DNA from 2 places in the Paenibacillus sp. EKM301P genome. Region 2 is predicted to be linked to the other one. Evidence: riboswitches for the same ligand, from Rfam matches in the RefSeq annotation. Region 2 holds a riboswitch; the other holds the start of a gene.
The links. A riboswitch is a leader RNA that binds a small molecule or an ion and turns the genes downstream of it on or off. The one in region 2 is predicted to bind cyclic di-AMP.

Region 1: it holds a riboswitch for cyclic di-AMP, as region 2 does, so the genes downstream of both, HFD99_RS23350 (C40 family peptidase) here and HFD99_RS21540 (3D domain-containing protein) in region 2, are expected to answer to the same signal.

The regions. Positions count from the first base shown of each region.
Region 1 covers NZ_JAALFM010000018.1:8,251-24,466, reverse strand. Annotated here, with positions in the region: gene HFD99_RS23385 (VOC family protein) at 41-433, shown strand; gene HFD99_RS23380 (pentapeptide repeat-containing protein) at 523-1,335, shown strand; gene HFD99_RS23375 (YunG family protein) at 1,687-2,037, opposite strand; gene HFD99_RS23370 (PTS sugar transporter subunit IIA) at 2,203-2,709, opposite strand; gene HFD99_RS23365 (YwhD family protein) at 3,058-3,564, opposite strand; gene HFD99_RS23360 (M1 family metallopeptidase) at 3,689-5,701, shown strand; gene HFD99_RS23355 (hypothetical protein) at 5,713-6,540, shown strand; cyclic di-AMP (ydaO/yuaA leader) riboswitch at 6,817-6,954, shown strand; gene HFD99_RS23350 (C40 family peptidase) at 6,960-7,460, shown strand; gene HFD99_RS23345 (GNAT family N-acetyltransferase) at 7,763-8,269, shown strand; gene HFD99_RS23340 (4a-hydroxytetrahydrobiopterin dehydratase) at 8,348-8,647, opposite strand; gene HFD99_RS23335 (hypothetical protein) at 8,765-9,058, opposite strand; gene motA (flagellar motor stator protein MotA) at 9,246-10,040, shown strand; gene motB (flagellar motor protein MotB) at 10,033-10,860, shown strand; gene rluF (23S rRNA pseudouridine(2604) synthase RluF) at 10,997-11,698, opposite strand; gene HFD99_RS23315 (PAS domain S-box protein) at 11,749-14,025, opposite strand; gene tadA (tRNA adenosine(34) deaminase TadA) at 14,354-14,854, shown strand; gene HFD99_RS23305 (GNAT family N-acetyltransferase) at 14,915-15,472, shown strand; gene HFD99_RS23300 (hypothetical protein) at 15,596-16,216, opposite strand, start outside.
Region 2 covers NZ_JAALFM010000013.1:340-16,555, forward strand. Annotated here, with positions in the region: gene HFD99_RS21465 (hypothetical protein) at 1-391, shown strand, start outside; gene HFD99_RS21470 (hypothetical protein) at 763-1,290, opposite strand; gene HFD99_RS21475 (sigma factor G inhibitor Gin) at 1,691-1,876, shown strand; gene HFD99_RS21480 (aminotransferase class I/II-fold pyridoxal phosphate-dependent enzyme) at 2,021-3,604, shown strand; gene tmk (dTMP kinase) at 3,708-4,355, shown strand; gene HFD99_RS21490 (cyclic-di-AMP receptor) at 4,430-4,759, shown strand; gene HFD99_RS21495 (YaaR family protein) at 4,956-5,399, shown strand; gene holB (DNA polymerase III subunit delta') at 5,648-6,643, shown strand; gene HFD99_RS21505 (PSP1 domain-containing protein) at 6,782-7,582, shown strand; gene yabA (DNA replication initiation control protein YabA) at 7,610-7,984, shown strand; gene HFD99_RS21515 (tRNA1(Val) (adenine(37)-N6)-methyltransferase) at 8,073-8,831, shown strand; gene rsmI (16S rRNA (cytidine(1402)-2'-O)-methyltransferase) at 8,828-9,709, shown strand; gene HFD99_RS21525 (AbrB/MazE/SpoVT family DNA-binding domain-containing protein) at 9,834-10,088, opposite strand; gene HFD99_RS21530 (HD domain-containing protein) at 10,420-11,703, shown strand; gene HFD99_RS21535 (TatD family hydrolase) at 11,746-12,516, shown strand; cyclic di-AMP (ydaO/yuaA leader) riboswitch at 12,717-12,996, shown strand; gene HFD99_RS21540 (3D domain-containing protein) at 13,268-14,416, shown strand; gene rnmV (ribonuclease M5) at 14,563-15,108, shown strand; gene rsmA (16S rRNA (adenine(1518)-N(6)/adenine(1519)-N(6))-dimethyltransferase RsmA) at 15,116-16,000, shown strand; gene yabG (sporulation peptidase YabG) at 16,056-16,216, shown strand, end outside.

The sequences.
Region 1 (16,216 bases), on a different contig from region 2:
AAATGTTATCATCTATAATCCACTCAAGGGAGCTGATCTGATGCAGGATTCTAGTCCAAAAATCACAACGTTTTTCATGTTCCCCGGTCAAGCAGAGGAAGCCATGCAATATTATACCTCTGTATTTAAGCCGTCTGGTATCATGAGCATTTTTCATCAGGAAGATGGGACCGTGTTACATGCCGTATTCAACCTCAAAGGGCAAACCTTTATGGCCATAGACTATAACCATCAGGACAAACACTCTTTTACTCCAGCTTTATCGCTATTCGTCACTTGTGATTCGGAAGAAGAAATTCATCGTGTGTTTGGTCAGCTATCTCAGGAAGGCCGAGTTTTGATGCCCCTTGAAGCCTCGCCCGTAAGCCAACAGTTTGGCTGGGTCGAAGATAAATACGGTGTTTCATGGCAATTGAATTTGGCAAAAGGGTAATCGACCTATTTTACTTAGCAATACACCATCCTGCATCTTTTTTTGGTATTATTACATGTAGTAGGTGCTAATAAAAGGATGTGTATTTATTGTATACTGCCGATTGTGAAAAATGTTTTGGTTTATGCTGTGTCGCCTTGCCTTATGCCAAATCTGCTGATTTTGCCTTTAACAAGGATGGAGGAACTCCCTGTCAACATCTAAATGCGGATTATCGCTGTGACATTCATAAGAACCTGAGGAATAAAGGCTTGCGAGGCTGTACAGTATATGATTGCTTTGGGGCAGGTCAAAGAATTTCCCAAGTTACATACAACGGAAAAAGCTGGCGAGACGACCCGGCAATAGCTGATGAAATGTTCAATCTATTTCCCATCATGCAGCAGCTTTATGAAATGCTCTATTACCTAAATGAAGCCCTTAGCTTACAAGAAACTCACTCCATCTATACCGAGTTACAAGAAGCAATGGCCAAAACCGAGCAGCTTACGGATCAAGATCCAAAATCCCTCATAGATCTTCATGTACCCACCCATAGGGCGCTAGTCAATGATTTACTTGTACAAACAAGTGAGTTAGTGCGAGAAAAATGTAAGAAAAACATGGAGAACCCTAAACTGAGTAAAAAAATCAAAAGTAGAGATCTGATCGGGGCCAATTTAAGAGGCGCTAATCTGAGAGGTGCCAACCTGAGAGGCGTTCTACTGATTGCTGCTGACCTGCGAGAAGCTGATTTGAGCATGACTGACCTCATCGGGGCAGACTTTAGAGATGCTGATTTAAGTGGGGCTAATCTGGAGGGAAGTATCTTTCTTACCCAAGCGCAATTAAATTCGGCTAAGGGCAATTGTAAGACCAGGCTGCCCTCGTCTCTAAGCGTTCCCAGCCATTGGCTGCATTAGTTTTATTCGTGAGCAACAATACTTACCTAAACGAAAAAGAAGTAGACCGCCCTCGACAAGGTACCGATCTACTTCTGATATTTTAATGTTCACCCCGTAACTTCACTCATCCGGTGCATATTGCTCTGTGGTGCTTTCCTGATAAAAACAGACTTGATCCTTGCATCCATATTGAATAGTAGATCCTGCATCCTCATAATAACCCACATTTTTTTAATTGGCGGGCTTTGTGGCCTCAATTAGATTCAGCAAATCCTGAGTCTTTCTCAGTATCTCCCCCTATAGCTGGACCACCCGGCCCCTCGTATGCAGTCAATATCCAGCTTTGCCCAGTCGAATTTGTTGCTTTAATTATGTACCCATATACGATTCCCCTAGTCTCCGGCTTAAAGCTGCATACTGCTCTGCGTTGGTGTCTGAAAATGCTTCTTCCCGGTTGGATTGTACATGCTGATACTGTGGAAGGCTTGAAAATTGTGACTCCGTAAAATCTATAATATCCTCACCGATTCGGTTGTAATAATGCCAGCCGCTGTCCAGCCATGTCTTCAAAATATCACCACCAAGCCTGTCCTGAACGACAAGCGCTGTGACACCACATTGTCCGGCGGCAGGATTCTTGGCTGTCCATTTAGAGCTAGACTCCAAAGACCAAGCCTGAAACAACGCCTTTTCTAATTTTAAAATACGGTTTGCATTCAATATACATTTCCCCTTTCACAACCATTCTACATTATCCTAAACTGGACTTACTTATTAAAAGAAAAGACCAACCAAGATCTCCTGGTTAGTCTTCTTCTACATATTTTACCTTTACATTCAAAGAATTTTTTCTATGAGCATGATAGTAGAAAACAAAAATGCTAACTATGCTTTCAAGTGAACTCTTAATACAGGTACATCTGGAGAAGCAGATGGATTATCCAGTATTTCGACATGGCTGATCATATCTTGCCCGTCTGGAACGATTACTGGAGTAATTACAGGTAATCCACCCTGTTGAATTGCATCCAGATCAAATTCCATCAATAATTGCCCTGCTTTAATGCTATCTCCTACTTGAACTTTAGGATTAAATCCCTGTCCTTTGAGGGAAACGGTATTAATGCCGACATGTATCAAAACTTGTACGCCAGATTCATGTTCAATAATGAGAGCGTGTTTGCTTTTCTCCATAACATGAGCAACTTTTCCCGCGAAAGGAGCGGTGACCCTACCCTCAGACGGATGAATAGCGATGCCATCCCCCATAGCTTTTGTCGAGAATGCAGGATCTGGAACCTCTTCCAGGGAAACCACTTTTCCTTTAACCGGCGCTACCATGTCGAATTCTTCAATACGGGGAGCCGCCTTCTTTTTCAACCATTTAAACATAACGATGCCACCTTATTTAGAGATTACATTCATAAACAGCAATAGGAAAAAACTTCATCTTTTTAGGAACCGGTTCCACGAATTAAATAAAAACCGGATTGAAACCGATTTCTATTTGAATTATAGTGAATGCCTTTCCATGATGTCAAGGCGATGATGTTCATAACTTACATGAAAAGGAAGTAGACTACTATTTTATTGTCCGGTACATATTTTATGAGGTCAAAAAACTAACAATTGAAGGCATCATAGAGCTTATATAGAGATTCCAATTCGGTTCTTCTTATAGGAAAAAGCAGCCTACAGTGGCTGCTTTTCTACAATACTGTTACTTCGTTAACGCTAGGCTTACCCTTCCAGCGCCTGCTTCAATTCCTCAGGCGAAGCGTCCCACCATTCCTGATTATGCGAAATCAGCAGGCTTCTGAGCGCTGCTTTATCTTCGCTGCCGAGATCATCCAGCATGAAACGGCGTTTGAGTGCATAATCCATACGATTAACATGATCGGCAAGAATTTTCCAGCCGCGTTTGGCTTCGTCGTCAATCAGCATCTCGCAGGCCGTCGCGCCACCATACATACGTCCTTCGGGCGTACGGTCCACAGCTACCCATACCAGCCATACCTGGCGTCCGTTCGGTACGTCCTCTTTATTCGTAGAGAACTTGATTCCACGTTCTACTTTACTTTTGGCATGCATGGCACCGACATCAATTTTCGCCTCTCCGCGGTCAATGATGACCGGGGACATGCTGTTCAGGTCGATTGAGCCTGCGCCGAAGCCCTTATGTTTACTCTTGCCACTGACAATATTCAGTGCAATCTGCTTTTTGCCGTCCGGTTGATTTTCACTCATGCGTCACTAGACCTCCAATTTCCGTCTTCACACTCATTCTACACTATAAATATTTTAACTAATAATCTCCCGAAAGCAAACATATACATGCTGTAGATGCTTGTCAACGGGAGGTATCCATTGTATGACCCCAGCACGCACCAAAATCGTTTTATTGTCCACACTAGCCCTCGGACTCCTCGCAGGGACGTTATGGTTTGCCTGGCAACCCCAATCGCAATCCGTCTCTCAGTCCGCAGGCAAACCACTATACGGCTCCGAGTCTGAGTCTGCGCTTGCACCAAATATGGGCAAGCCTCTAGGGGCCAACATCATGCCCGACCTGCCCAAGAACCCTCCACAGCCCGCTTCGGAAATTCTCAGCAAACGGGTGGTGGAATATCACATTGATGTATCTCTGGAAAAAGGACGGGTTTTGCGAGGCACTGAGACACTGACCTGGAGGCATCCGGGTAAGAAAACTGTGAATGATCTGTATCTTCATCTATACCCGAATGCCTTCTCTTCCATGGAAACCACCTTTATGAAAGAATCCGGCGGAAAGCTGCGCGGAGACACCATGCCTAAGGATGGCTTTGGCTCCATGACGCTGACCGAACTAAAAACAGAAGACGGTTTATCTCTCATGCACCGCACTCAATATGTACAACCAGATGACGGTAACGCAAGCGACCGTTCGCTCATAAAGGTGCGTCTACCCAAGCCGGTACGAGGTGGCGAAGAAATCACACTATATATGAAGTTTGAAGTCAAACTGCCTGGCATTTTTGCTCGTATGGGTGCGACAGATGATTTTGTAATGGCTGGACAGTGGTTTCCAAAGCTCAGCGTCTATGAGACTGCAGGACAACGTGGACGCGCCGAAGAGGGCTGGAACCTCCATCAGTACCATGGCAACTCCGAGTTCTATGCCGACTTTGGAATTTACAGTATACGGATTCGGGTGCCTGAAACACACATCGTAGCAGCGACCGGTTTTCCCACCCGTGGTGCAGTACGACAGAACGGCCAGAAAATATATCAATTTTATGCCGATGATGTACACGATTTTGCCTGGTCTGCTTCACCCAACTTCGTAGCCGTAGAAGAACCCTTCTCTTCTACTGAGGTTCCTGGTGTCAAAATCAAGCTCTATCTGGACCCGTCCCATAAGGAACTCAAAGGACGTTACATGAGCGCAGCCAAGGCTGCCCTTTCGTACTACAGCAAATGGTACGGGCCTTATCCATATTCCACTCTATCCATCGTCGTTCCACCCAAAACAGGCAGTGGAGCCGGCGGCATGGAATATCCGACACTCATCACGGCCGCAGCTGCGGACCAACTGAATCCTGGCTATAATCTGGAACGGACGCTGGTTCATGAGATTGGGCATCAATATTTCTACGGAATGGTAGCCAACAATGAATTTGAGGAGCCTTGGCTGGATGAAGGCTTCACCTCCTATGCAGAAGAACGGCTCATGGAGCAAGAATATGGGCTTACCCCCAACTTGCCATTACAATCGGGACAGGTGGCTTCCCCACAGCCACTAAACCGCGAATCCTGGAAGTACGGATCGGCGGCTGAGTATGCACAAAATGCCTATTCACGAGGTAAATTAGTACTACGAGGTATTGAGCGTCAGGTGGGTATGAAAAAAATGGACCGGATTATGCGGACCTACGTCCAGACTTATCGATTCAAGCATCCGACCTCACAGGATTTTCAACATGTCGTGGAGAGAGTGACCGGACGATCATGGAGCCACTATTTTGAACAATATGTATATGACGGCCAGATGGCGGACTTTTCAGTCGATCGCATCATGAACCACAAGCTGGAGAATGGATACGAAGCAGTCGTGACGCTCAGCAAAAAAGGAGCAGATTATCCCAAAATACCTGTTCAATTTACCTTCAAGGATGGCTCAACGATATTCAAGGCATGGGATGGTGCGGGCAAAAGTACAACTTTCCGACTCAAAAGCGCTTCCCCCGTGTCCTATGTGACTGTAGATCCTCTATACACTATTGCACTGGAGAACAAGCATATTAATAATAGCCTGAAGGCTGAATTGGATGAAAAACAACAAACCCGTTGGAGTGTAAGTGTAACCAAGCTGTTGGAGACACTGCTTGGAAGTCTGTCATGGTGAGGTGTCTATAGATGCGGACTGTTATAAAAGAAGGCTGGGCGCTGGTACGCATACGCTTTTATATCGTTATCATTTTATTTCTGTATCGTTTGCTGTGGGGAGTATTTCTCTATAGGCTGGTACAGTCTGCCGTTATCCCGCTGCTGCTACGTTATCCTGATCAGAGCCAAAACGAACTGGGAAAGACCTTGTTTTGGATGGAGGGCCAGATCGCCTTGATGGACAGCCGGGAAGTACATGTGTACTTGTGGATATTACTAGGGGCGACCGTATTGCGCATACTAATCACTCCCTTCATTAGAGCTGGCATATATCAAAGCCTGCATACCGATGCGTCTGAACCGCAAAGCCTGTCCTTCTTCAAGGGGATGAAACGCCACGGTATGTCATCGCTATTGTATTACATCATCGAGTTGGGTTTGCTGCTGCTTCCCGCCTTTTGGGTGGTACCGAGACTCTATCCTATTGTAGTAGGAACGTTGCAATCTTCCTCTTACCTGCTACATTTGTTGCCCTATGCCATGGGGTGGATAGCTTACGGTTGGGTCATTCGGCAGTGCATCCTGTATATGCAGCTGGGCACTGTCAGTGGTCACACCATACTATCCTCCCTGCTCGCCTTCTTTCGCCAGCTTCTTCCGGCTGTTGGTGTATCCCTGTTGCTCGGTACTTGTGTGTTGCTAGTTTTCGGTCTATTTGGCACCGTGGCGATGATTTGGACGGGTATGTTGGCACTGATTCTCCAACAATCGTATCATTTTGTTACCAGTCTGGTCAGGCTGTGGCATATCAGTTCACAGTATCGGCTATGGCACATCGATATCTCCAGCAGAGGCTAACCCCTCACAATATCCTCTCTTCTGTATTTTCAGCTGTCGAAAAAACTTTTTTCTTTCCCGTGCAAACGGCACATAACTGAATACTGTTAACAGAATCTGTTCCTAGAGCGTTAGGAACAGATTTTTTTTGTAACTTTTTGCGATGAAACATTTGCCAAAGCCTGCTGTCTTTGTTACAATAATCGCAGTGAACTGATAGTAACAACTTTGTAATCTTTATTGTAACCTTTATCTTAAAAACATCGTTGTCGTGAATACTGCTCTCCAAGGTGCACATCTTAAGTTAAGCCTAATTCCTGGCACCTAGGAAGCGGGGGAACCAGTTTGGGTGAATTGATCTCGCAACAGAGTGGTCATAGGGGAACCTTCTACCGAATCCTTAAGCTAACCTCGCAGGCATTGGAAGGGGTATATTTTTTTTGAAGAAGAAGCTAACGATCGCAGCCATGGGTCTCACCATTGCCTTTACATCTTTTACATTCGGTGGCAGCAGTGCATTTGCAGACTCTAAGATGGACCAGGTCATCCAAGATGCCAAAGGAACGAACTACAGAAGCGGAGGCACTACACTCGAGGGATTCGATTGCTCCGGCTTCACAATGTATGTATTCAACAAACTGGGAATTAAACTGCCGCATCAATCTGGATCACAATTCAAAATGGGTTCTTCTGTATCCCGCGATGAAATGAGACCAGGCGACCTGGTGTTCTTCAACACCACAGGAAGAGGCGTTTCCCATGTAGGTATCTTCGTAGGTGAAGGGAAATTCGCCCACTCCTCGACTTCACGTGGTGTAGTAGTTAGCTCACTGAACGAAAATTATTACGCTAACCGTTATGTCGGTGCAAAAAGAATTATGAGCACAGACGCTTACCATTCTGTAGCTTCAGATATTCCTGATGACGACAACGTAGAATAACTACCGCACAGCAAGCTAACCCTAGCCGCAATTTGATTCTGGCCGGAATCGAATTGCGGTTTTTTATGTCCACTACATCGCAATGATTATCATTACTGACGAACTGACACCTCAAAAGGTTTCAATTTTAGCGAACATCGTCGGTTTTACCGTCACCGCTGGGGGAGCATATGAGCAGTAAATCCTTCTTATTGAATGTATACCCGACTTAGGTAAGAAATAAACACGCTTGCCATTCTCCTACAACTTGTCTACAATCTGTGGTTAATGATTGAAGTACCTGCATAAGGAGGAATGGAAAAGTGCCGGCCTCAATATCCAACTACCGGATCGTACCGATGGACGAGCATCAAGCGGCTGAAATCTGTGAGTGGCGCTATGATCCCCCCTACAACATATACGGCTGGCTTCCCTGGGAACAAATGAAGGCACTTGAAGTCGAATTTGGAAGTCCCACGCTTCGCCAAGAGCAATATGTTGCGGTCCTGGACGAAGAGAATGAGCTGACGGGATTTGCTCAATATTTCCCTATGGTCGGTGTGACCCGGCTGGGTCTTGGAATGCATCCCGAAAGATGCGGACATGGCACAGGCTCCGATTTTGTCCGGGCCATTGCCGAGGAAGCCAGACGACGTCATCCGCAGAATGAAATTGACCTAGAGGTTCTCACTTGGAATCAGCGGGCTATCCGAGCCTACAAGGCAGCTGGATTTGAGCTGACGGATACCTATGAACGCCAGACTCCAGATGGCAGAAAGCCGTTCCATTGTATGGTATATCGTCCTGAACAACAGAATCGGGTTCTATAAATAAGAGCGCCTTCACTATACAACCGCGATGTTGTATAACGAAGGCGCTCTTCATATATACGACAGATCATTACAAACTCAATGACTGCTGCGCATTTTTTCGAAAGCTTCATTATATTGTTGGGCTTCCTTAATATCTACGGCCATAATACCGCCATCGTCCCAGGAGGTCAAACGCAGAGTCACGGTCTTGTAATCAATCGTAATAAATGGATGGTGATTAAATGCCTCAGATATAGCGGCAACTTCATCCACGAAGGCAATTCCTTTCATAAAACTGGAAAAATTATATTTCCGAACGATCCAACGTCCTTCCTCCAGTTCCCAGCCCTCCAGCTTCTCCAGATGTGCTTCAATCTCTTCTTGTGTAAAAGGCATGTTACGAACTCCTCCCCGTTTATACGGAAGCCTTTCAGCCGCTTAGATGCGGCCAAAACTACGATATATTGGTGTACATATTACCACGGCCCCGTTGATAAATCCATAAGACGGCCATCAAATCAATGGGACCGACGTCAGCTCCTCATCCCCGATGAGTACATAGATCCGGTGCTGCTCCGGCTCATAAATCACAACACCGCTGCCTACAGTGATTATAGGTTCTGTGCCCAGTGCATAAAATAAGTCTTCTGCCAAAGCCTCATTGACTTCCTGGCACCCCGCTGGGTCCAGCCTGTCCCAATCTTCTGCTTCCATTTCAAAAAATTCATAGCTATCTGGAATGCGTCCCACAGCCTCTGTCAAATCGTTCAAAATTTGTTCATACTCGCGCCCATGCTTTACTCCCATGCTATTTCCTCCAGTGGTTCAGCGATTCAATACATAATCACTTTATTATACCGGAAATTCGCCCTTAACAAAAAAGAGAGTTTTGTCGATAAATACTATAATCCGTCTCATAATGACGCGCTTGGGGCAAGGACGACCCATGCGGCATGAAAGGATTCAAAATCTATTCTCATGGATGAGGTGTATCATGCAAATTACAACCATTATTGGACTTGTGCTCGGGCTTTTGTCACTGGTCGTCGGGATGATCCTGAAGGGCGCGCCAGTCGTCAATCTGGTCAATAATCCCGCTGCTTACATGATTATTTTCGTCGGAACAGCAGCAAGTATATTCATGGCGTTTCCGATGGATGACATGAAACGGGTGCCAAAGCTGTTTAAAATTATTTTCACCCAGCAGAAATTGCTGGATCGCAAGGAGCTTATCGGTACATTTACCGAATGGGCATCCATTACCCGTCGTGAAGGTCTGCTCGCGCTGGAATCCAAGGTCGAAGAGATCGACGATCCCTTTATGCGCGGCGGTATGCGTATGATTATCGATGGTAATGATCAGGAGTTCGTACGCGATGTTCTGATGGAAGACATTAACGCTACCGAAGATAGACACCGCGCAGGCGCACTAATTTTCTCCCAAGCCGGTATGTACGCTCCAACACTCGGGGTACTCGGTGCGGTTGTAGGTCTGATTGCCGCTCTAGCCGACCTTAGTGACATGGAAAAACTGTCCCATGCCATTGCGGCCGCCTTTATTGCAACGTTGCTCGGTATTTTTACAGGTTATGTCCTATGGCATCCAATGTCCAACAAGCTGAAACGGCTATCCAAAAAAGAAGTGGAACTTAAGTTAATGATGGTCGAAGGTCTGCTTTCGATTCAATCCGGTATCTCGACGATTGCCATCAGCCAAAAGCTAGCAATCTTCCTAACTCCAACCGAACGGGCTTCGATGACCCAGAAGGATGGCGATTCCAGTGAGTAAAAAGAGACATGAACCGCATGAAGAGCATGCTGACGAAAGCTGGCTGTTGCCATATTCCGACTTAATGACCCTTCTGTTGGCTCTTTTCATTGTCTTATTCGGTATGAGCTCGCTCGATGCCAAAAAATTTGAAACTATGGCTCAATCCTTGAGTTCAGCTTTTAGTGGCGGTACTGGCGTGCTGGATCACTCGGCCGCGAATCCGTCGTCACAATCCATGGATATGGGCAAAAATAAAGAAGAGGTATCGCAACCTTTAAAATCAAAAGCCACTTCTACCTCTGATCTGCAGAAGCAACTCGCCCAGCGGGAAGAAGAAGATTTAAAGAAGCTTAAAAAACAAATGGATCAGTATATTCAAAATAACGGCCTGTCCACTCTACTGAACACCAAGCTGAACCAATCCCAGCTGATGATCACCATTAGTGATAATGCCCTGTTTTCATCTGGGCAGGCCGAAGTAAAGCCAGAAGCGAGAAAGCTAGCCAAATCCATTTCCAGCATGCTCCAGCAGTTTCCTGGTTATGATGTTATCGTATCCGGTCATACCGACAATGTACCTATTTCCAATAGTCAGTTTCCGTCCAACTTTGATTTGAGTGCCAAGCGCTCGCTCAATTTCTTGCGTATTTTGCTGCTCAATCCGCAGCTCGATCCTACCAAGTTTGTATCCATCGGATATGGCGAGTATCGACCATTGGCAAGCAATCAGACTGGAGAAGGACGCGCCAAAAACCGTCGTGTCGAAATTTCCGTTCTTCGCAAATATCAGAACGGTACACAAGTTATTAGTCCTACCTCAAGCTCGAATGAAGGTTGATCATGAATATGTTATATGAACAAAGGCACCGCCGCATTTTTTATGCAGCTGGTGCCTTTTGATTTAGTGATTCCTGTTGTCTAGCCCTGCCATATAGGAGAACCCAGCGCTGAAGGCTATAAGAAGGCCTCTGGCCTTAGCTAAGTGTATAATCAAGCATCTGGCCCAGTTCCAGCTTTTCAGCCTCTGTTAAATCGCGCCAGGCGCCTTTCTGAAGGGACCCCAATCGAATATTCATGATTCGCAGGCGCTGCAGTTTTCTAACTTCATAACCGAAGGCAGCACACATACGTCGGATCTGACGATTTTTCCCTTCTGTCAGAATAATACGGAATACATACTCAGATACACGTGTTACCTCACAGGGCAGCGTCCGATGACCGAGTATCTTCACACCGCTGGACATCCCCTGCACAAAGGATGGCGTGACCGGACGATCCACTGTTACCATATATTCTTTCTCATGCTTGCCTTCTGCCCGTAAAATCTTATTCACAATGTCCCCATCATTGGTCAATAAAATGAGACCTTCCGAATCCTTATCCAAGCGTCCAATTGGGAATATCCGTTGCGGGTGCCCCACAAAATCGACAATATTGCCTCTAATGTGACTCTCTGTCGTGCTAGTAATGCCGACTGGCTTGTTCAATGCAATATAGACGTGATCGGACTTATCGCGCAGTGGCTTGCCGTTCACACGAACATCATCGCCTTCTTCCGCTTGACTGCCCAGCACGGCCACTTCGCCGTTAATCGTCACGCGGCCGCTCTCTACCAGCTTGTCCGCCTCCCGGCGCGAGCAAAAGCCAGTTTCGCTGATAAATTTGTTAATGCGCAACCTGTGTACCCTCCATTTCTACGAACACACTTCCTCCTGCCCCCAGCCCGTTACTCGGGCTTGGCAATCGGAAGCTGCACGAGGGCGGTTGTTCCCTCTCCCTCTATGCTTTCAATATCCAGTGTGCCTTTATGGCTCTGTATAATACGCTGGCTGACCATAAGCCCTAGTCCTGTACCTGTTTCTTTATTTGTGAAAAAAGGTTCTCCCAGCTTGGATAGCATTTCTGCGGGAATACCCGTTCCCTGGTCCCGTATGAAGATTTTAACGCTTTCTCCCTCTAAGAACAAATGAATTGTGATGATGCCGCCTTTACTCATAGCCTCCATGCTATTTTTAAGTAAATTAATGAATACCTGTTTTAACTGATTTTCTTCAGCATATACCAAGGCAGGCTCGTCCGTAACCTGAAGGTTGAATACAATACCCAACAGATGCGCCTGGCTATCTAGCAAAGAAATAACATCACTCACAATATAACGAACATCTTTTTTCTGAAAATGTACTGCCTGTGGCTTTGCCAATATTAAAAACTCGCTAACGATCAAATTGATGCGATCCAGCTCAGACATCATAATATCGTTGTGTTTCATATTCAACACTTGATTTTGCTGCTGTAGTTGTAGGAAGCCACGTAGCGTGGTTAATGGATTACGAATCTCATGCGCTACGCCTGCCGCCAGTTGTCCTACGGTTGTCAGCTTCTCTGATCTACGTAGCAGTTCCTCCATCCGGTTACGCCCTGTGATATCACGCGAGACACAGATAAAGCCTAAGATTTCGCCTTGTTCATCCAGAATAGGTGAAGTACTCATACTAATCTCTACTGTACTTCCATCCTTACGCATTCGTAGGGTCTCGCTTGATACGATGCTTTCTCCCTGAAGCAGGCTCTCCTTCTGAAATTCATACTCCTCCTGTTGCTGCGGAGGCACAAACTCCAGCTTACGGCCAACCAATTCTTTCTTGGTCCACCCGTACAAAGCTTCGAAGGCATGGTTGACCCGAACAACACGATCCTCCTGATCGGTTACATGAATTGCATCTGCCGTCTGATTAATAACCGATTCTAGATGCTCCTTTACAGAACGGTTTTCTTCATACATTTGTTCAAGTCTTCTCGTATACATCCCCAGGTTGTAGGCCATCGCATTGATGCGCTCACCCAGCTGTGCAAGCTCATGGCCGCCCTTAATTTCTAGCCGTGTATCAAAATGGCCGTCAGCCATCTCGTTCACTTTTCCCAATATCGACTGAATCGGACGGACAAATAGGCTGGCGAGCACATAGCTTCCAATGATCACAACCTCCAATAGAACAATGGAAATAGCAACTAAACTGATTAATTGCTTGGATATAACAGAAGCGATTGTATCATAATTCATGACAATACGAATGACATAGGAATCACGGTTTGTCGGATAAAAAGGTATGTAGCTGACAAGCACCCGTTCGCCTTTAATATAACAATCTTGTACGATACTCTCTCCCGAAAGGATCGCCCTGGACACGGCCAAACGATCCTCAGGCACTCTCGTTAGTTGATACGTGCCGAATTGGATCGGTTCGTTGTACATGTAGTAGTGCTTTCGATCGTTACCGTTCTTGTCCATCGTAGCGCCACCAAAGGTTGCAGGGTTGATTCCTGTTATCTCCAAAATGCGATAATCCACTTGCTGAGTCTGCTTCACAATCTCAGCTGGGCTCAGGATAGGTATAAAATCCTGGACTGAAGTATCCTGGAAGGATATTCGAATTAAGTAGTTACGTTTTTGGTCATAATAAAATCCCCATTTATTAATATGTGAGGAACCTGAATCTGTGTAATCAAAAGAACTGGTCCAAAAATGATCCAGGTTCTGACCATGCGCCATGGCCACCTGTCCATGTTTATATAATTGGTCAACTGCATTTTTCCAATACCCCATTAATGGATCGGATGACGTTAGCTCTTTAGGATTCGAAGATTTGACAACCTTATATCCCTGTCCATCTCGGATCATCAACGAGATATTAATATCCCTGTGGAGTGTAGCTATCTGTTGTAGCTGTTCCTGCTGGATATTACGAATATCGGGATCGAGCTGATTGGCAGCCAACGTAGCAGAAAGCCACAGATTATATCCGAGCTGCTTGTCAACGGCCTCCCAGCTATGTCGGGTTTGTTCGATAGCTCCTCCGATGATTTTAGCCGTCAGAACCATTTTGGTTTCACTGTCACTTCTTAGATTTTCGTGGGTCGTGTAGTAATTGAGTGCGATGTTTAACAATAGGATAAACAGGACCGACCCCGACAAAATGATCGTTATTCTGATTTTTATCGACACACTGATTTCTCACCTCTTGCCGTATGCTGGCGATTACTGGCAATTGCTAACTCAATGATACCGTAATAGTGCCTGGGATACCAGCATTTACATTTACCGGATATACATAAATACACATCCTGTGAACAATGTTGTCAATAGGCGAGCATTTACCTACAATGTATTAAGATAATCATCCACATATAGTCCACAAATACACAGATGTTATTATAAACTGTGGATAAATCTGTGGACAAGTATGGTGTTATCCACAATTTTATTCACATCATGTTAACAACGGAATACTTGTTCGTTGGATAATTCCGCGTTTGAAAGGAGCATTTTCCCAGTGACCATTATGGATCACGCCTATTGGATGAGAGAAGCCATTCAGGAAGCGTACAAGGCAGAAGCGTTGGGTGAAGTCCCCATCGGAGCTGTCATTGTAAAAGATAATGAAATCATCGGTCGCGGCTACAATTTGCGCGAGACCGACACCGACCCAACTGCACATGCAGAGATGGTTGCCATCCGGCAGGCCAGTGAGCATTTGGGCGCTTGGCGCCTGCTGGATTGCAGGCTGTATGTCACTTTGGAGCCGTGTCCGATGTGCGCTGGAGCCATTGTGCAATCACGCGTCCCCCATCTAATATACGGCACCACAGATCCCAAGGCGGGTTGTGCAGGCACGCTAATGAATTTATTGCAGGAGCCTCGGTTCAATCATTGTACAGAAGTAACCCGCGGTGTACTTCAGGAGGAATGTGCCTCCATGCTAACAAACTTTTTTCGGCAGCTCCGGCAAAAAAGAGCGGCTGCCAAATTGTCTCCTCCTTCATCTCCATCCTGAGGAGGAAAAGTCCAAAGCTCTTCATCTCACTGCTAATTCCGCGTGAAAGGAGATCACCTTATGCCTATGAGCTTGTATAATACGCCTCAAGGTATCTTTTTACGTCCCCTAAGCTTGGAGGATGGCGAAGCCCTTCTCGCCCTTAGACTTCGAAATAGGGACTCTCATGCGCCCTATGAGCCACTGTATGAGGATTCATTTTTCACTTTAAAGAAACAACAGGATTACATCCGTGAGAGATTGCGTCAAGCGGAAGAAGATCGAGGGTACTTGTTTGGTATCTTTCTCTTAAAACAAGAACGGCTGATAGGTTACATCTCCATTTCCAATCTGGTGCGTGGAGTTGGACAATTCGCCGACGTCGGCTATATGATGGATCAACATGAGCAGGGTAAGGGACATATGACGGCCGCTTTAAAATTGATCATACAGTATGCCTTCCGTGCCTTATCTCTACATCGTCTCCAAGCAGGTACCCTTCTGCATAATGATCGCTCACAACGTGTATTACAGAAGTGTGGCTTTCAACCGGAAGGTATTGCTCGCAAGCTGGTACAGATTCAGGGCGAATGGCAGGATCATCAGATGTTCGGGATTCTAGCTGAAGATGACGTGTGACGAATCTGAACAACTGCACGGAGGACAACTTAATCATGAACAAAAAAACCGCCCGGCCTATGCCGAGCGGTTTTCTTACATCACATTCGAAGAAATGATGTTTGTAATCCTGTCATCCTCTGTTTAAGGAGATACAGTTTGCATTTTTTGTTGTAGTTGTTCGATAGTGAGGACTTGGTCAGCTGTTGGAATCCCCACTTTAAATGATGCTTTTTCATTGATTTTGCTGTATTGCGAATAGCCTGTTACAGACAACTTCACATTATCTTTCGTAGAAGGATCATTCACTTCCACGTTCGCATTCAGATCTTGATACACAGGAACGTTATCCTTGTTCAAAGCAGTGTTAATGTCAAACTGTTTCACTGTCAAATAGTTCTTCAACTCATCCAGCTTTTTGCTAACTTCGCTGGTGTTGGATTGCAGTTCTTTTTTCGCTTCAGCCAGTTCTTCCTTCTTCACTTGAAGCATGCCAGCATATTCGTCTTTAGACATTATATCAAGGACCTTAGGAAGCGCCTTAGTGATAAATGTATTGGTCGCTTGCTTCACGTTATCGTTCGTGATTTTAAACTGAACCACTTGTTTAGCTTCAACGCCTTGTGGCAATTTAGCATCTTTAGGATCAATATCAAAGAAATACGTAGCTTGATCATACTCGCCCATGATCGCAGCAATCACTTCGTTCGCAAATTTCTGCGATTTTTCCTGATCCATGGTTGCAGGGTTAAATTCTTGTCCTGA
Region 2 (16,216 bases):
GGTGCTATTCAGTGTCGCTGTCGCGATTCTTACCGGGTGCGTGGAAGAGGAGCCTTCTTGGACATCGTTTGAGGGTGCTGCTAACGAGAAGACGTTTCCAGTTCCCAAAGAAGCTAGTAAAACTGATCGGGCCAGTAGCAATTCGGACATGGACTATGTACGCTATGCACTGCCAGCGTTGAAGGAAAGCGATAGCCTACCTGCTCCTTATCTGGAGGAGATTGCAGCCTGGGGCTGGACTGAGGAACCGAATTTATCTACCTCGAATCAAAAGGTGTTCCAGAAAAATAAACACATGGTGCATTTGTCTGTGCATGATGGTTCTTTTACCGTATTGGTTCCAAAAGACAGAAAAGCTACTGTGAAGAGTAAAAGTGTAGACCTTAATTAAGAGTGCGATTTTCACTCAAGCATGCAACACAAGATGTATTGTAAGGTCATAATTAACTCATAGCGTATTGGTTGCTGAGCGTATAATGATGAATGATGAGATGGGGAAGCACTTGAAACTGCCGTTGTGTAGAAAGTGACTTCCTTTTGTATATTTGTGTATAGATCGGTTTACTACTTTTATGACATAGATAATGTGGGTAAATCCTATGTGGGTAAAGTTATTTAATGAGAGAACTAAGGGAATATAATTGCTAAATTATAAAAAAGGAGCAACCCGACCCGGGTTGCTCTTTTTTATTGTTTTAAGGCTGGAGCGTTGGGGATGTATTAATTGAAGTTTCGATCTGTACAGATGGGAAGTGAATTGATTTACTGTTGATAGTAGGAGGCTTCTTCATCGGTGAACTTCAACATGCCGTCTTTTCTTTCGCCTATAAGCCGACTCAAGACGTATAAACGCGGTGCAATGAGCCATAGGTGCCAGAAGAGTAAGGATACGGTAAAGGCTGGCGGAGACCAGAGAATGAATACGGCTGAAAAGCAGATACCAATCCAGAGTGTATGTATGTGCACACGACGAAAAATCCTATAGCCTATGTATTGGTCTGTCATATAGCCTAGCCAAGGCAACCTGCGATGGAACGCCCAGCGTTTGCGGAAGGCTGTCCCACCACCTATGTATAGGACAGATCGCGAGATTACGAAGTGTACCCATAAGGTTAGGAAAAGGGCAAGAGCAAACAAAAATACACTAGTCCAGGAGAAGGCTAGAAGCAGAAAGAGAAGCATAATAACAGGCAGTGTGAGGTGACTCCATATCAGCTGACGTGGTATATTGATTTTTTTGATGAGCTTGTAGTGATAGTAGGTAGCTTTGGTTCCGGTTTCCTCTGTCATGCGAACAGTCCTTTCATTAATCTACTGCATCACAAGTGGCTTCCCGTCCACAGCCGGAAAAAGGGACGGTACTTCGCTCATGCGGCTTTAATAAGCATCAATTATTTTTTTGTAATAGTATAGAGCAAGGACATCTAGCGTTAGCTAACCTATTCTATAATTACAGGAAAAGCTCTCACTGATGAAGTGTGCAAAGGCTTCAATGAAAGGGCATCCATACATAGAAGCTTTTCTTATTATATCGGCACATGCGGCTGTTTTTTTAAACATACGGGGTACAAACACCATAATAGCCCAAGGGGAATATATATAGAGTATATCGTCGAATTGGGCTATGAAAAGGTTTAAAATACTAGAAAGTGACCCATACTAATAGTAAAAGAAACAAGGTGGGATGGATATGCATGATCAAGGTGACCACCGCTGCATCATATGCGGACAACACAAACATGAAGGCATTTTTATCGTTTCCGAGTTTATCTGTGATGCGTGTGAAGCCGAAATGGTGCACACGGATGCAACTGACGCCAAATATCATTTTTTTATTGATCAACTAAAGCAAATTTGGGTTCAGAAAAATGCATAATATCCTTCGCTAGCTAGCGTTTGAAGGATGGGCATTCCAAGGTCTGTCGATACGGGCCTTTTTTTCTATGAGTAAAAGTAGGATTCCGCTTGATTTTACGATAAAATAGGGTAGATATAAAGCTTTGTTTGGAAGGATTGCAGAATGATGGGGAAAAAGGCGGTTCATGCACCATTAGTGGAAGCTCTAATACGTTACAGGTCTCAGGGAAACGCTTCTTTTCATGTACCCGGTCATAAAAACGGGCAAGTCTATAGGTATGAGGAAATGGCATCTCTGTTGCAAGAGGTGATGTCTATTGATGCGACTGAAATTACCGGACTGGATGATTTGCATCACCCAGAAGACGTGATTCGTGAAGGTCAGGAGCTGGCTGCGAAGTGCTTTGGTGCAGAAGAGAGCTTTTGGCTTATTGGAGGCAGCACGGTCGGTAATTTGGCCATGATTTTGACCGTATGTACGAAGCCGGGAGATGTACTACTGGTACAGAGAAATGTACACAAATCTGTTCTGAACGGTCTCATGTTATCGGGAGCCAAGGCCGTATTTCTAGATCCGGAAATAGATACACTAAGCGGGCTGGCGGTTGCTCCATCGACAGACACGATAAAGGCTGCTCTCAAGGCCTATCCATTGGCTAAAGGAGTATTACTTACGCTCCCTAACTATTATGGGATGGGGCATGATCTGACTGCTACAGCTAAAGCTTGTCATGCAGCCGATGTGCCGTTGATGGTAGATGAGGCACATGGTGCTCATTATGGACTGCATCCTCGTTTGCCAGTCTCTGCTCTTTCCTGTGGTGCTGATATAGTTGTCCAATCGACACATAAGATGCTTCCAGCTATGACCATGGGAGCCATGTTACATGTGCAAGGACGGAGAATTCATCGGGAACTGCTCCGTCAGCGGTTGGCTATGGTGCAAAGCTCCAGCCCTTCGTATCCATTAATGGCCTCGCTCGATTTGGCAAGATGGTATATCGATGCTTATGGCACGGATGCCTTTACAGAGGGCCTAGCAGCAGCAGACGCCTTTAGGAAGGGGCTGACGCAGCTCCCACGCTTTCGCTTGGTAGAACCTACACAGCAGGTAAGTGAAGAGTGTGGCGCTCAGAAGGGGATCTCTGAGGCCCTGGAAAGGGACGAGAAGAGAAGTGATGGTTACTCAACTCAGGACCCTTTTAAAATGGTGCTATATGATACATGGGGTGTACTAGATGGCTTTGGGTTAAAACGTGAGTTGGAGACTTACCGGTGTATCCCAGAGATGAGCGATGAGAAGCATGTGGTCTTATTGTTTACGTTAGGCTCTACAGCTAGGGATGCGAGTCACCTGTTGCAGGCTCTTGTGCATATAAATAATGATATAAGGTTTAAGTGGACGGCTGATAAGCCGGAGTTAGCGGGGATAGAGCAGCAGAGACTAGAATTGGATTTTTCCACGTGGAACAATGAGGGAATGAAGGCTTACTCCAGTCCGGTGCAGTTTGGGCTTCAACCGATTAATCCAGATCAGATGGAGATCGTGCCTGTGGAGGAATCAGCTGGCAGGATAGCTGCTGAAATGATTATTCCGTATCCTCCAGGTATCCCGCTACTATATGCAGGGGAAATGATCACAGAAGCGATTGCTCTACGGATGATTCGCCTACGTGAGCTGGGAGCTAAATGGCAAGGGATAGCAGATGAAAGTATGCTTACGATTCGGGTATTCCGTTTACAATAAAGATTAGATACTAGAGAATTAACAAATACAGAAGACTGGATAAAAGAAGCATACGCAGCCTGTGGATGACTTTTATTTTTCAGGCAGGAAAGCAGGGAATAACATGAATCGCAAAGGCATTTTTATTACGCTGGAGGGGGGAGACGGCTCCGGTAAAACAACCATGATCCAACGACTGGCGAAGTATATGGAGGAAGAAGGCCATCCAGTCGTCACGACGAGGGAACCGGGCGGCATTGAAATTTCGGAAAAGATTCGTTCTATCATTCTGGACCCTGCTCATACCAGTATGGATGCCCGAACAGAGGCGCTTTTATATGCGGCGGCGCGGCGCCAGCATTTGGTGGAGAAGGTAAAGCCGGCTATTGAACAAGGAGCTATCGTATTGTGTGACCGTTTTGTGGACAGTAGCCTGGTCTATCAAGGGTTTGCAAGAGGGATTGGCATTGAAGAGGTAGCTTCGATTAATCGCTTTGCGGTGGATGATTGGGAGCCGGATGCCACGTTCTATCTGGATATTGAGCCCGAGTTGGGATTGGCAAGAATCAATGCGTCACGAGGAGAGGAAATGGATCGCCTAGATATGGAGAGCATATCGTTTCACCATAAGGTGCGAGAGGCTTATCTGGAGCTAGCTCGCAAATTTCCGGAACGAATTACGATTGTGGATGCCTCTCCCGCACCTGAACAGGTAGAGCAAGTATTGAAGGATTTGCTGAAAAAGCGGTTTATTCAGAATTTTAGCGTATAATTGTCGAAGGATATACGGTAAAATTGAGCTAGGGACAAGGCTGTCTCTAATATGACTTGAAGGAGGAATACAGGATGAAGCTGATTATTGCGATTGTACAGGATAAGGACAGTAATAGATTATCCAGCGGACTGGTGAAAGCTAATTTCCGTGCTACCAAATTGGCCAGCACAGGGGGATTTCTGCGTGCAGGTAATACGACATTTATGATTGGTGTCGATGACAATCAGGTAGACTCGTTGATGAATGTCATTCGCAGCAGTTGCAAGGTACGTGAACAGCTGGTCACACCCGTCACCCCTATGAGTGGGACGACGGACTCTTATCTGCCGTTGCCTGTTGAAGTGCAGGTGGGTGGAGCGACAGTTTTCGTGATGCCTGTAGACCGTTTCGAGCATTTCTGAATCTACACAATAGAACCTATTTTGCCGATATGATAGTGGAAATGCCTGTTTCTCGCTCATACGATGAGAATGAGAAGCAGATCCACTAAACGGCAGCGCTACAGCGCAGCCCCCGGAAAGCCGAAGAGACTCCCGAGTTCTCTATTGAACTGTTCGTTGAGGCAAAGGAAAGCATCCGGGGAGAAAGCAGGTTTATATGAAAATAAATCCGGGCTACCGCCCTTTACACAGTACATTGTCTACAAATGAAACGAGTGCCAAGCCAATTCAGCCGAAAAGCTTCTCCGATGTTATGCAGCAAAATGGGGAGCAGGCTTCGAAGGAGGAATTGAACCGGCGCTTTAAGGAAATTCAAATGCAGGGAGATCGTCTTGCTCGCTCAATGACGATTCGTGAGTTGAAGGCTTATAAGATGCTGGTTAAACGGTTTTTGGAAGATACAGTTCGGCGAGGCGTGTCTATGAAGGACACAAAAGGATGGGATCGTCGGGGACGCAGCAAGCGTTATAAGCTGATTGATGAAGTGGATGAGCTATTGCTCAAAATGGCAGATGAGCTGCTCGATACCGAGCAAGGGAAGATTGAGCTTTTGCAAGGAGTCGGTGAGATTAGAGGCTTGCTGATTAATCTCTCATTTTAATGCAGTCTTATGTTATAAATGAATATAGACGGGCTGTTGCCACGAAGAAATAATCTGCTTGCTGATCATGCTGGCAGATTATTTTTGACTATGTACATGTGGGCAAACGTAATATGCAAATAGCGGCACAGCTATACTGAAGGACCATGATTTGAGGGTGAGAGCATCACAACATCAACAAACTCGCCCGGGAAAACAATGATTTGCTGATGATTCATCGTTGTTTTCAGTGGAGAAAGTGAGGAAATATGTCTTTCCAACATATATTGGGGCAGGATGTAGCCAAAAAAATGCTGCAAAGTGCATTGCGGAATCATACAGTCAGCCATGCTTATGTTTTTAGCGGACCGCAGGGAAGCGGACAGCTGAACATGGCACAGACCTTTGCCAAGGCTTTATTCTGTGAAAAACAGACGGATGATGCATGTAGCGAGTGCTTGTCATGCCGCAAGGTAGAGCACGGGAATCACCCGGACTTGCACATTGTGGAGCCTGATGGAGCAACGGTTAAAATCGATCAGATTCGCGGGCTTCAACGAATATTTTCATACAAATCTGAAAGCTCCAACCCGAAGGTATATATCATTCGACAGGCGGATACCATGACAGTGCAAGCTGCTAACAGCTTGCTTAAGTTTTTGGAGGAGCCTCAGATTCCCGTGGTCGGTATACTCATTTCAGAGAATGGACAGGCGTTGTTGCCTACGATTCAATCGCGGACACAGCAGGTGCCTTTCCACGCTTTACAGCCGGAAATGATGATGCAGGTGTTAATTGGGGAAGGCTATACGGCAGGACTTGTCCGGTCAGTGGTTCATATGGCTTCAGGACTGGAATCATGTAGAGAAATTCTCCAGCAGAATTGGTTTGCAGAAATTAGAAACGTAGTGTTACAATTAGTGAAGGAGTCCATGAGCCGGGGGAGTTCGTCGATTATTCTGGCTCAACAGAAGATTTTTAAAACTGGACTTTCTGAACACCTGGATATTCTGTTTCATCTGTTTCATTTGTGGTTTAAAGATATGCTTCATTTCCGTTACGGAAGGCACGAAAGCATTGTTTTCATAGATCATTTGGAGTCCGTCTCCAAATTGGCAATCACCCGCAGCACGGAACAATGGGTCTCTTATATGGATTTGGCCGCGAATTGCAGGAAGAAGCTCCGTTTTCACGTCAACGGACAATTATGCGTGGAGCAGCTTCTGATTGGGTTGTCCGATACAAGCGGTTCTATCACCGGCTAACAGGAAGGCGCGCTTGTTCCACTCTGCACAATCCGCGACGCCAGGTTCCCGGTTTGTGCGACAGTGAGACTTCAATTGCGGCCATTCTTACAATGTCGGCTACAAATGAGGTTTAGTGGCATACAAGGGGGTTAATTTTTGTATAGTGTAGTGGGTGTCCGTTTCAAGAAGGCGGGCAAGACTTATTATTTTGATCCGCTGGACCTTCCAGTGGAGAAAGAAAACTGCGTCATAGTAGAGACCGCTCGCGGTATTGAATATGGCAAGGTTGTGGTGGGCAAAAAAGAAGTAAATGATTCCGATGTTGTCCTACCCTTAAAAAAAGTCATTCGTATTGCCGGAGATGATGACGCTCTTGTTGTAGAAGAGAATAAATTGGCGGCCAAGGATGCATTCGGTACGTGTTTAAATAAAATTAAAGACCATAACCTTAAAATGAAGCTGGTAGATGTGGAATTTACATTTGACCGCAATAAGATCATTTTTTATTTTACGGCTGAGGGTCGGGTTGATTTTCGAGAGCTTGTAAAGGATTTGGCCAGCATTTTTCGTACACGAATTGAGCTGCGGCAGATCGGAGTACGGGATGAGGCTAAAATGCTTGGTGGAATCGGACCTTGCGGACGTATTCTGTGTTGTTCCTCATGGCTGGGGGATTTTGACCCGGTATCTATTAAGATGGCGAAGGATCAGAGCTTATCGCTGAATCCGACGAAAATTTCCGGGTTGTGCGGAAGATTGATGTGCTGTCTCAAATTTGAACATGATAACTACGAGAGCATGCGAGAGGAGCTGCCTCAGGTAGGTAAGATGGTTATCACCTCTCTGGGAGAAGGAAAAGTGGTAGGTGTCAATGCAGGCCATCGTACGGTACATGTTCAACTGTTTGAGATCAGTAAGGTCAAGGAACTTCCAATGGACGATGTAGTCGTCAAGTAAACCATTAGGTTGCTTCGGGGTGGAAACTTGGATAAATTAAATGTTTTTGCGCGTATTCACGAAATGGAAACCCAAATGGGACAGTTGCATAGCGATCTGGGTGAATTGAAACTGGCAGTAAAAGAGCTGCTGGAGGAAAATCAACGACTAACGATTGAAAACGAACAGGTGCGCAAGATGCTCAAACGTGAAACCTCTGGAGAAGAAAAGACGGCAAGCAAGCCGAAGCTTCCTCCTCCGATCGTCGTTAAGAATGAAGAGGAGACGGGTGAGGTCGTGGGCGAAGGCTACGACAATCTGGCAAGGCTGTATCATGAAGGATTTCATATATGCAACGTGTATTACGGACATTTGCGAACAGAAGGCGATTGCCTCTTCTGTCTGTCATTTTTGAATAAATAAAAACAAGCCGTAGGAGCAAGATGCCTACGGCTTTTTTGTAAGGAAGTATGAGTAAAAAGCGATTTAGGTTATAGGATAGGAGAGCATTATGTACGAAAATGAAAAGAAGTCTGAACGAATTGATGATCTGCTTTCACACAATCTGCGTATTATTCAGAGTGATGAAGTGTTCAGCTTTTCGATGGATGCGGTCTTGCTGGCACGGTTTGCTGGTATTCCGCTTCAGCGTGGGAAGATTCTCGATTTGTGTACGGGCAATGGGGTTGTTCCCATACTGTTGACGACACGTACCAAAGCATCTATTGAAGGAATTGAGATTCAACCACGCCTGGCAGATATGGCTAGACGGTCTGTCAGTTTGAATGGATTAGAATCTGCAATTGAGATTCGGGAAGGAGACTTGCGTGAGCTGGTTCAAATCACGGGACATGGCGTGTATGATGCGATTACCGTGAATCCTCCCTATATGCCGCTAAATGGTAGCGATATCAAGCTGAATCCTCACCAGGCCATTGCTCGTCATGAAGTGAACTGTACACTGGAAGAAGTCATCCAGGCATGTTCTCGGCTTGTCCGAAATGGGGGGAAAGTATCGATGGTTCATCGCCCACAGCGACTGGGTGAGATTATATCCTTGATGCGCAGTTATAGCCTAGAACCCAAGCGGATACGTTTTGTTCACCCACGGATTCATATGGAAGCAAATATGGTACTTGTTGAAGCAATGCGTGACGGCAAACCGGAAGTTCGTCTATTACCCCCACTCATTGTATATCAGGAAGATGGGAACTATACTCAGGAAATAAGGGAAATCTATGGAGAAGTAAGCAAGGGGGATTCAGTGTGACAGCAGCTGTACAAAAAAGCTTTAGTAACCGTGAAGAGGAACGGGGAAAGTTATATCTCGTTGCTACCCCGATTGGCAATCTGGACGATATGACCTTTAGGGCAATTAACACCCTAAAGTCATGCAATATTATCGCTGCTGAGGATACGAGGCAAACACGCAAATTGCTCACACATTTCGACATCACGCCGGAAATGCTCTTCAGTTATCATGAACATAATAAAGCTGCCAGTGGGCCTGAGCTGATACGTTATATAATAGAAGGAAAAAATTTGGCACTGGTTAGCGATGCAGGTCTACCGGCCATTTCTGATCCTGGTTCGGATCTGGTCAAGCTGGCACTTGAAGCAGAAATCAGTGTTATTCCTATCCCAGGGGCAAATGCTGCACTATCCGCTTTAATTGCCTCAGGACTGGATACAGAGAGGTTTACCTTCGCTGGATTTCCACCAAGGGAGAAAAAGGATCTAGAGAAGTTGTTACAATCATTTCAGGTATCCCATGGCACGATTCTTTTTTATGAGTCGCCCCACCGTATTGTAAAGACATTGACAGTAATAAAGGAAACATTAGGATCACGCAACGTAGTACTTGCCCGTGAACTGACCAAGCTGCATGAGGAATGGGTGCGTGGAACGGTGGAGCAATGTCTTGCAAAACTAGAGGAGAATCCACCGATTGGTGAATATTGTCTGGTCGTTGAGGGGAAAAACGAAGAGGAAGAGGAACAGGAGCGTCAGGCATGGTGGCAGGACTTATCTTTGGAGTCTCACGTCGCGCATTACGAGTCAGAGGGGCTTACGCGCAAGGATGCTATGAAGCGTACAGCTACAGACCGTTCAATTTCCAAGAGGGATGTATACAACGCACTCTTATGAGTACGTGTGTAAACAAAAAAGGGCCTTCCAACGGTTGGGTTCAAACCGTGGAAGGCAACAAGGAGTATATATGAAAAAGGTTAGAATTAACAATCTCTGATAAGTCTATTATATACTAAAATTCTCAGTTTGTCACAGGTGTTGGGATTTCGGAAATGCAATCTTGGCAAACAATTTTCCCTTTGAAGTAAATTACGTTCTCAGCATTGCCGCAGAAGATACAAGCAGGCTCGTATTTTTTAAGCATGATGCGCTCACCATCAACGTAAATTTCCAAAGCGTCTTTCTCTCCGATTCCCAGGGTACGGCGCAATTCGATTGGAATAACAACACGTCCGAGCTCGTCAACTTTTCTTACAATACCAGTGGATTTCATCATAATAAATCAGGCTCCTCTCGCCGTTTAAAATAATATAAGTGTCATCATTCGACAAAATTTTCTCTTTTCTGATATTTACTATACCAACGATTCCCAAAACAGTCAACCTTAAAAAAGTAGTAACAGCCTAATTATGCAAAAGTATTTAGAACAAAGAGCTTTATTCATGTGAATTACCTTATTTTACGGATGATTTGTCTTGTGTGTCGATTTGGAAATGTCGAAAAGTGATAATTCGACATATTACGACAAACAATGTCGAATAAGGGAGGGCGTTTAGGATTTTATTGTATTTTAATCCATTATTCCGAATATTAAAGGAGCTGATATCTTGCACCAGCCACTCAGTGAAGAAAAAGTTTTTAAGGACCCGGTACATAATTACATCCATGTTCAGGATACTGCGATATGGCGATTGATCAATACGCCGGAGTTCCAACGTTTACGACGCATTCGGCAGTTAGGCACATCTTATCTGACGTTTCATGGAGCGGAGCATAGCCGGTTTTCACATTCACTGGGCGTATACGAGATTACGAGACGCATCATTTCCCAATTTGAACGTGGAGACTTTCCCGACTGGCCAAAGGAAGAAAGACTGGTTGCTCTGTGTGCTGCTTTGTTGCACGATGTGGGGCACGGTCCATTTTCTCATTCCATTGAAGAAGCCTTTCATATGAACCATGAGGATTGGACATGCCGCATTGTACTGGGCGACACGAAGATTAACGCTGTGCTACGGCAAGTGGATGAGATGCTGCCCCACAAAGTCGCGGCGGTTATAGCCAAAACGTATGATAAGCCGATTGTTGTCAACCTGGTAACAAGTCCGCTCGATGCTGACCGTATGGATTATTTGTTGCGGGATGCTCATTCGACAGGTGTTAACTACGGAACGATTGATTTGGATCGTATTTTACGTTTGTTGCGTCCTCATAATGGGAGAATTGTCGTAAAAGAGTCGGGTATGCATGCTGTAGAGGATTATCTAATGTCACGCTATCAGATGTACTGGCAAATTTATTTCCATCCTGTAACACGCAGCTCGGAAATCCTGTTACGTAAAATTTTTAAGAGAGCAAAGGAACTGTTCAAAAACGGATATGAGTTTGGTTTTCTGCTTGATCCGCTGCCCGATCTGTTAAAAGGAGAACTAACAGTGGAGCAGTATTTGATGCTGGATGAGTCTTTGATTCAGACGGTATTTGGCCAATGGAAACGAGAAAAGGATGAAATTTTAAGTGATTTGAGTAGCCGTTTTATGGATCGTAGATTGTATAAATATGTAGAGATTGAAAATATGGATACAGATACCGTTGACCATATTCGAGAGGCTTTGAAAGAGGCTGGATTGCATCCTGAATATGATCTTGAAATTGATTTTCCAACAGATCTTCCTTATGATGTGTTTCGGCAGGGCGGCTCAACGGACAACCAGATTTTACTGCTTGGACGTCAGGGCGAGGTGCGGGAAATATCCGAAGTTTCGGAAATTGTGCGCTCAATAAGTGGCATTCACCGAGGAAAATATCACATGTATTTTCCCCAAAATAAATTGAATGGGGTAAAAGACAGGCTTCCTGCCGAAATAAGGAATTATTTTGTCAAACAATAGACAAATATATAGAAATGTAAGTAAAAAAAGGAGATGAAAACCTTGGATTTATTCGACACTCATACTCACCTGGATGCGCCACAATTTGACGAAGACCGTGAAGAAGTTATAGCACGTGCTGTCGAATCAGGAGTAACACGGATGATCAATATCGGATTTAATCGTGAAACCATTCCATCCACCATGAAGCTGGCTGAGACGTATGATTATATTTATGCGGCCGTTGGATGGCATCCGCAGGATGCTATTACAATGCAGGAGGGGGATTTAGAATGGATTGCATCGTTATGCAGTCATAAAAAGGTTGTAGCGATCGGAGAGATCGGTCTGGATTACTATTGGGATACATCACCAAAGGATGTACAGCAGCGGGTGCTTCGAAACCAAATTGGTCTGGCACGTGAGCTCAACATGCCAATTGTTATCCATAACCGGGATGCGCATGAAGATATTGTGAGAATCTTACGTGAGGAAAAGGCGAGCGAGATTGGCGGAGTCATGCACTCCTTTTCTGGGAGCTGGGAGACCGCTAAAATGGTGCTTGATATGGGCTTTCACCTTTCCTTTGGCGGGCCCATAACGTTCAAAAATGCCAAGCAGCCAAAAGAGGTACTGGCCCAGGTTCCGCTGGATCGTCTGCTGATTGAAACGGACGCGCCATACTTGACGCCTCATCCGTTTCGCGGGAAGCGAAATGAGTCGGCCCATGTGAGATTGGTGGCAGAGGCAGCTGCCCAAATTAAGGGAATTACAGTGGAGGAATTGGTATCCATTACGACCCAAAATGCTTTGGAACGATTTGACATTCAGTGAAAAAGCGAAGAAATCAATTAAAATAAAGAGATAGACGGAGCTAATTATGATTTTGTTGCAGGAAACTCAAGAATATTACAATTTTTTAACCGAATATTTTAAAAAATGTACTTGAAACCTGCTTTACAACATGCATGGAAACAGGATATCATCTTTTCAGTGAATTGTTGTTGAGTGTAAACATCAACAAATCATTTCATGAACCAGTCTCGCTGAGTCCCTTTTGCAGGGAACGGGGGAACCGATATGGCTTACAGTACGTCCGGCGTATGTGCAAGAGAGAATGTCTCTTCAGCAGCCGGCTCAACCGAAATTCATTTCCCGAATGGGATGAACAGGTAGAGAAGCCGTATTTCGATTTCTTTCTGGGTCTTCGGGGTGAATGTGAAGGCGACCGCCATGAGCGGTTGACCTAAGCTAGGGCGACTCTCTACGTCCGAACCCGACAGCTAACCCCGTAAGCGTAACAAGAGAGAAGCCATCTCGTGCATGAGTTTTCCCGCATATTCACACATGTTGGAAGCCACGAAAGAGCTCTCTAGTCTCTTTCTTTGGCTTTTTTTGTTGTGAATAAAAGAAAATCTGTCATCATACTGTGGTTAAACAGGGGAGGACAGCATGCCGCGAAGACGGGTACATGGTGCAGGACAGTCGCAGTACGGGCTTGTCTTGTAGAAAATCTGTTATAGTCACGTCAACGATCAACTATGTCTTACTCCAGACGGCGGGCTATGTAAGGAGGACGGAGGAAATGGGCATTTTCCGAAAAGAGGAGACCCATGAGTCACGCTCATCCAGCATGTCTTACGTATTACGTTGGAAGCAAGAGAATGTGCGCCAGGCTGCTTTGGTTGCTATTTTTCTAATCGCACTAACGATTATGATTTCAATTCTGATGTACACGCAATCTAAAAAACAAGTCTTTTTTGTCATCGATGGTAAGGCATCTGCGGTAGAAACCCGGGAATCCAAGCTCCAAGATTTGCTCAATGAGCATTCTATTTCACTTCAGCCGCATGATACAATTTCCATGCCGCTAAATGGGGCAGTACAGGATGGGGATCGCGTAGTCATTAAACGTGCCAATCAGGTTAAAGTATCCTCAGGCAATAAGACGAAAAAGCTGTACACAACAGAAAATACAGTAGAGGGTGCCATTCGCACTTCGGGCTATAAATTATCATCAACGGATAAAGTTTACCCTGCGTTGGATGCCTCTGTTTCAGCTAACATGGACATAAAAATCGTCCGTGTGAAGAAACAGCAGGTCGAACAGAAAAAACAAGTGCCTTATCAGGTCATCAAAACGGCAGATCCAAGTCTCTATAAAGGCGATAATCGAGTCATTCAAAGTGGCAAATCGGGTGTGGTAGTCCAGCATGTTCAAAAGGTATACCATGATGGAAAATTGGTATCCAAACAGCTGGTCAACAAGGAAGTCGCACAGAATCGTGTGGATAAGGTAATTGCGGTAGGAACGAAGAAAAAACCGGTCGTTCTAGCTGCTTCCATCGGCCCTAAAGATGCGGTTAAGGCTACAAAGGTAAGTTCGGGCAGTGCTGTCCGTAAAGCAGGTATTAATTTTAATTATAGAAAAGTTTTACAAAACGTCTCCATGACGGCGTATTCCGCACAAGAGCCAGGTATCGGTACACGTACCGCCTCCGGCACACGTGTCACGGAAGGACGCACCATCGCTGTCGATCCGAATGTAATTCCAATCGGGTGGTGGGTGTATATTGAAGGGGTGGGCTTCCGCCGTGCGGAGGATACCGGTGGCGCGATTAAAGGCCACAAAATCGATGTGTATTATGAGAGTTTGAGCCGGGCCAACCAATTTGGTCGTAAGCACGGTAAAACCGTATATGTTATCGGACCTGTAAAGCCGGAAATCAACTAAAACAGGTTGTGTATGTTGAGGACAATGCGATAGTATTAACAACATAGTTATGCCATGCTAAGAAGAGGATACCCTCTTCTTATTTTGTTTTCAAAAGCAGGGAAAGATAAATATATGTTGCTGTGTAGCAGTGGAGGGAAACGAAGATGATCAAGGAAGTGATCGTGGTGGAAGGCAGGGATGATACGGTAGCCATTCGCCGTGCTGTCGAAGCAGATACGATAGAAACTGGCGGTTCAGCCATTAATAAAATGACGCTGCGGAAAATTGCATTGGCGCAGGAACGGCGGGGGGTCATTATTTTAACTGATCCCGATCATGCAGGGGAGCGTATCCGTAAAATCATCGCCTCCAAGGTACCCGGCTGCAAGCAGGCTTTTATACCTGAGGCAGAGGCGACGCGCAAAGGGGATATTGGCGTAGAGAATGCCTCCCCGGAAGCCATCAGACACGCTCTCGCGCGGGTACATACGACAGTGGAAGGTGCCGAACCGCTGATTGAATGGGCGGACCTGATTGATGCTGGACTTATCACCCATCCCAATGCTGCTGCACGCCGTATGGCCTTGGGGAATGTACTGGGTATTGGCTATTGTAACGGAAAGCAGCTACATAAGCGGCTCTCTGTATTTCAGATCAGCCGTGAGGAATTTGCCAGTGCGCTGGCACAAATCGAAAGTGAAGGATTGTGATATCCGTATGACAGGGATTCAAGATATAGCAACACCGCGGCGTACGAAGGAAATTATTCAAAAGCACGGTTTTTCGTTCAAAAAGAGCTTGGGACAAAACTTTCTGATTGATCAAAATATTCTGAGCAAGATCGTAAATGCTGCCGGTTTGGATGATACAAAGGGTGCGCTTGAGATCGGTCCGGGGATTGGAGCTTTGACTGAAAAATTGGCGCAATCGGCTAAGGCAGTTACCGCTGTCGAGATTGATCAGCGGCTGCTGCCCATTCTTGAAGAAGTGCTGGCCCCTTACGATCACGTAAAGGTTCGTCATGGAGACGTATTGAAGCTGGATTTGCGTGAGGTGTTCGCAGTCGATTTTGCAGACGTGAGCAAAGTGAGTGTCGTCGCTAATCTGCCGTATTACGTCACTACACCGATTCTGATGCGTCTACTGGAGGACAAGCTTCCTTTGGAGAATATCGTCGTTATGATTCAAAAGGAGGTGGCTGAGCGCATGGCTGCGTCTCCTGGTACGAAGGATTACGGCAGCTTAAGCATAGCCGTGCAATATTACAGCGAGCCTGAGTTAGTCTGTACGGTGCCGAATACAGTATTTATTCCTCAGCCGAATGTTGATTCGGCAGTTATTCGGCTGCGTGTACGAGAAGTTCCTCCGGTGGAAGTGGTGGACGAGAAGCATTTCTTTGAAGTGGTTCATGCCGCCTTTGCTCAACGTCGTAAAACCATTTCAAATAACCTAAAAAGCCGCTTCTTCACTAAAGAGAACAGGGACACGCTGGAGCCGCTGTTGCAACAAGCTGGTATTGAGCCTTCCCGTCGAGGGGAAACGCTGAGTATCGAGGAATTTGCGCGTCTCAGCGCCGTGCTGTTAGAGGCTGGAATATCCTAAGTTGGAACCAAACTGTGCATTCACCCATACGATATAGGAGGGGTGATACAGTGTGATGAGTTTAGGAGACTTGGTCGTTCGGAAATCGTACGGCGGTGATGTCACGTTTCGCGTTGAGGACATCCAGCGGGATAAAGCGATCATTAAGGGGACGGAATTTCGGCTACTGGCTGATTCCCCGGTGAACGATTTGGTCAGAGTGCCGGCAGACCAGGT